DNA from 2 places in the Butyricicoccus sp. OF10-2 genome. Region 2 is predicted to be linked to the other one. Evidence: predicted binding sites of a transcription regulator. Region 2 holds the regulator's gene; the other holds the start of a gene.
What was found. The regulator HrcA, encoded in region 2, represses chaperone genes, less so after heat shock. The targets are predictions, from matches to a motif close to TGTTAGCACTCNNNNNNNNNGAGTGCTAACA.

Region 1: a site for HrcA is predicted at 1,187-1,217, ahead of DXB00_RS03925 (co-chaperone GroES). Genes of this name have one in related genera too.

The regions. Positions count from the first base shown of each region.
Region 1 is NZ_QUMC01000004.1:112,293-114,763, reverse strand. Features, by position in the region: partial or broken gene groL (chaperonin GroEL) at 1-839, opposite strand, end outside; gene DXB00_RS03925 (co-chaperone GroES) at 860-1,144, opposite strand; gene DXB00_RS03920 (THUMP domain-containing class I SAM-dependent RNA methyltransferase) at 1,319-2,471, opposite strand, start outside.
Region 2 is NZ_QUMC01000003.1:134,185-136,655, reverse strand. Features, by position in the region: gene DXB00_RS03165 (Gfo/Idh/MocA family protein) at 1-637, opposite strand, end outside; gene hrcA (heat-inducible transcriptional repressor HrcA) at 941-1,987, shown strand; gene grpE (nucleotide exchange factor GrpE) at 2,016-2,471, shown strand, end outside.

The sequences.
Region 1 (2,471 bases), on a different contig from region 2:
CCAAAGCCCGGAGCCTTAACAGCTACGCAGGTGAAGGTGCCGCGCAGACGGTTTACGATCAGGGTGGACAGAGCCTCGCCCTCAACGTCCTCAGCGATGAGCAGCAGCTTCTTGCCAGCCTTAACAACCTGCTCGAGGATCGGCAGCAGCTCCTGAATGTTGGACAGCTTCTTATCGGTGATCAGCACCAGAGCGTCGTCCAGGTTTGCTTCCATCTTCTCGGTGTCGGTGCACATATACGGGGTGATATAACCGCGGTCGAACTGCATGCCCTCAACAACCTCAGAGTAGGTCTCAGCGGTCTTGGACTCCTCAACGGTGATAACGCCGTCGGTGGAAACCTTCTCCATAGCCTCTGCGATCAGGGTGCCGATCTCGTCGGAGCTGGAGGAGATAGCGCCTACACGTGCGATGTCGTTCGTGCCGTCAACCTTCTTGGAGTTCTCAGCAATCGCTGCAACAGCAGCCTTGACTGCCTTGGCGATACCGCGGCGCATTACCATCGGGTTTGCACCTGCTGCTACGTTCTTCAGACCCTCACGAACGAAAGCCTGCGCCAGAACGGTAGCGGTGGTGGTGCCGTCGCCTGCGATGTCGTTGGTCTTGGTGGCAACTTCCTTAACAAGCTGTGCGCCCATGTTCTCGAAAGCGTCGTCCAGCTCGATCTCCTTAGCGATGGTAACACCGTCGTTGGTAATCAGCGGACCGCCGTACTTCTTATCCAGTACAACGTTGCGGCCCTTCGGACCGATGGTTACCTTAACGGTATCAGCGAGCTGATCAATACCGCGCTGCAGAGCCTTGCGCGCGTCCTCGCCGTAAATAAGCTGCTTAGCCATGATGAATTACCTCCTGAAAATTACTCTACGATTGCCAGAATGTCGCTCTGACGAACGATGATATACTTCTCGCCGTCCAGCTTAACCTCAGTACCGGTGTACTTGCCGGTGATGACCTTCTGACCCTTCTGAACTTCCATCTTGATTTCCTTGCCGTCAACAACGCCGCCCGGGCCTACTTCGATGATTTCAGCAACCTGGGGCTTCTCCTGTGCGGATGCGGTAAGAATAATGCCGCTTGCGGTGGTCTCCTCCGCCTCGACCATCTTGATAACTACGCGGTCGCAAAGGGGCTTGAGCTTCATAATGGATTCCTCCTATGAAAAATAAGATTTTACAATGTCGGGGGTTAGCACTCAAATTACCCGAGTGCTAACTTCGAGTATTATCTTACACCAAGGAGCCGCAATATGCAAGGGGGTAATCCGGAATTTTCACAAAAATTTTCTGAACAAATTATGAACAGTGCCCTGTACCGCTCAGCGTTTTGCAGGCCGTTTAGCAGACGGTCGGTCGGAGTGCTTATTCTCTCCCCTGTTCGATGCAGACGGGTCTTTAAAATACATATGCAGCTCGCACTTGATCATGCCGTTGTACAGCTTGCGGCGCTTATCCGCCTTGCGGCCGTAGCAGCGCTCGAACAGCGGGTCCGAACTGAGCAGATACTGCTTCATCGGGCTGTTTTTTGTCGCTCTGCCGAGGTCGGCGTACAGCTTTTCCGCCTGCTGCAAGTCCAGCAGACGCTCACCGTACGGCGGATTGGCAAACAGTACGCCTGCACCGCTGTAATCGCGCTTTACTGCGTCCGCGCGCTCGAAGAACACCGTGTTCGCCACACCGGCCTTGCGCGCGTTCTCGATGGACAGCTGCACGCAGTCCGGGTCAATGTCGCTGCCGACGATATCGAATTTTGCGTCCGGCTGGGCAAGGTCGAGCGCACTCTCGCGCGCCTGCTGCCAGACCGACTTGTCAAAGCAGCTCCACCTTTCCGCGTCAAAGCGGCGCAGCAGACCGGGGGCACGGCGCTGCGCGATCATGGCCGCCTCAATCGCGATCGTGCCCGAGCCGCAGAACGGGTCGAGGAACGGATCGCGCCCGCGCCAGCGCGCCAGCTTGACCATAGCCGCCGCCAGCGTCTCACGAAGCGGCGCCGCATTGCTGTTGGCGCGGTAGCCGCGCTTGTGCAGACCGGCACCCGAGGTATCGAGGTACAGCTCAGCCACATCGTGCATGATGGCGAACTGAATCTGATACTTTTCACCAATCTCATCAAACCAGGTCTGACCGTACTTCGCGCCCAGGCGCGATACGACTGCCTTTTTGATGATCTTCTGGCAGTCCGGAATCGAGTGCAGCGTGGAGTCCAGACTGTGACCCTTGACCGGAAATGCGCCGTCTGCCGAAATGAACTGCTCCCACGGGAGTGCTTTTACGCCCTCGAACAACTGGTCGAACGTTTTGGCTTTGAATGTGCCGATGCGGATGAGCACACGCTCGGCGCACCGCAGGTTCAGGTTCGCCCATGCAAGCGTGTTTTCGTCACCGGTGAACAGCACGCGGCCGTTTTCCGCGTGCACGTCGGTCAGCCTGCCGCCGAAGCGCAGCTCGTCCGCGACGATGCCCTCCAGCCCG
Region 2 (2,471 bases):
TCTCGGCAAACTCGGGGTGCTTAAAGTTGGTGCCTGCGGCGTAAACCTCGGTAACCTCACCGCCGAGGAACCAGCGCATCAGGTCAATGTCGTGCGAAGCCGCGTCGATGAAGATGCCGCCCGAGGTCTTGGAGAACTTGATGCAGCTCTCGACCAGTGCTTCCGGGTCCAGACCGGTAGCCTTTACCAGATACGGCTTGCCGATGCGGCCTGCGTTGATCTGTGCCTTTGCATCCGCATAGGACGGATCGTAGCGGCGCATAAAGCCAAGGAAGAAGATCTTGTCCTGGTGACGTTCAACAGCAGCCTCAGCGCGCTTGCACTCCTCAAGCGAGCAGCCGAGCGGCTTGTCGGTGAAAACGTGCTTGCCTGCATCGAGCGCGTACTCGATCATCCAGCAGTGCTCCGGAGAGGAGGAGACGATAACGACAGCTTCAATGTCTGCCTCATCAACCATTTTCTTGTAGTCCGTGGTGGTGTACTCCACCTTGAGGTAGTCCTTTGCCCAGTCCAGCTCCTTCTGCACGAGCGAGCAGGCAGCGACCAGCTTGCAGCCGGGAATCTTGAACGCAAGATTCTGCGCGTGTACCGAACCGAGACGGCCCAAACCAACGATGCCAACTTTGATTTCCTTCATGTTTGTTCTCCTTTTTATAGAGCGGATTTTCTCTCTACGGCAATCGAACGATTGCCTGTCTCTCTCATAATAATTTTATCACTGTGTGAACGCGAACGCAAGGAAAAACGACCAAATCAGAGCATTTTTCATACGGTGAAAATTGGCATTTCAGCACTCGGCAGACGAGTGTGATAAAATTCCGACCATCATTTCATAAATTGTTCACAAACAGCACTTGACTTTGTCCGTATGTGGTGGTAAATTAAGTTTAGCACTCGGGGAGATGGAGTGCTAACAACCGAAAGAAAGGAGTCTGCTTCGGTGGAGCTTTCGGAACGTAAAAAGCAAATACTCAAAGCCATCATCGGCGATTACATCCGCACGGCTGAACCGGTTGGCTCCAAGGCATTGACCGAGGGACACGAGCTGCCGTTCTCGTCCGCCACCATCCGCAATGAGATGAGTGAACTGGAGGACATGGGCTACCTCGAAAAGCCGCACACCTCTGCGGGGCGAATCCCCTCACCGCAGGGTTATCGACTGTATGTGGATGAACTGATGGAGCGTCCGGCCGACAATGCGGAGGACGGAAACGCACTGCAGAACAGCGTGCTTACCAAGGTACGCGAGCTTGACCACCTCATTCAGGAAGCCGGCAAGCTGCTCACCAGTCTGACGAATTACGCGTCGGTTGCTATCACACCGGCCATGACGCAGATCGCCATCCGGCAGTTTGAGATCATTGCAGTCGATAAGATGAATTTCGTAATCGTAGTAGTTACGGATTCGGGCACGGTCAAGAATAAAATGGTCCGCACGGTGGCCGAGGTCTCCAAGGATGAGGCCGAGCTGCTCACCTATGTGCTCAACCAGACGTTGACCGGACTGCCGCTCTCGAGCATCACCGCCGAGCGATTCGACATTGTGCGCCGCGCCGCGGGATTGACCGCGCTGCTCGCTCCGGTGGCCGAGTACATCGCAGAGCTGATCACCGAGCTGAGCGACCAGAAGGTTTACCTCGACGGTGCCAGCAAGCTGCTTCGTTTTCCGGAGTACCGCGATACGAAAAAGGCGCAGACGCTGCTCGATTACATGGAGGACGACCGTAAGCACCTGCTGCCGGCCACCCGCAAGATCGACGGCATCCAGTTCTTCATCGGACCGGAAAACGGTGAAAACCCGCTGAGTGAAACCTCGGCGATTTACGCAAAATACGATATCGGCAAGATCGGTCAGGGTGCGATCGGCATCGTGGGTCCGACCCGCATGGATTACGCCAAGCTGTCCGCACAGCTCAGCCGCTTTGCAAAAGGGCTGAACAAGCTGATTGCCGAGACATTTTTAGATGAAAAAGACGGAAATCATTGATTTCCTGTAAACGGAGGCACAAAACGACATGAGCAAAAAGACAAAGCCGGAGGCGGAAGAGCAGGAGCAGGTAAAGACCGAGGCTCCCGCAGAGGAGACCGCTAAGGCTGATGCAAAGCCCGCGACGGACTGGGAAGCCAAGTATAACGACTTGAACGATCGTTATCTCCGCATGGCGGCGGAGTACGACAACTTCCGCAAGCGCAGCCAGCGCGAGCGCGAGCAGGCGTACACCGATGCAGTCAGCCGCGCCGTAACCGCACTGCTGCCGACCTACGATAACCTCGAGCGGGCGCTCAAGGCAGAGACCGCCGACACCGAATATAAAAAGGGTGTCGAGCTGACCATGACGCAGCTGACCGAAAGCCTCAAGGGCATTAACGTCACCGTCATCGACGCTACCGCAGGCACCGCATTCGATCCGAACTTCCACAACGCGGTTATGCACGTTGAGGATGAAAGCCTCGGTGAGAATGTTATCGCG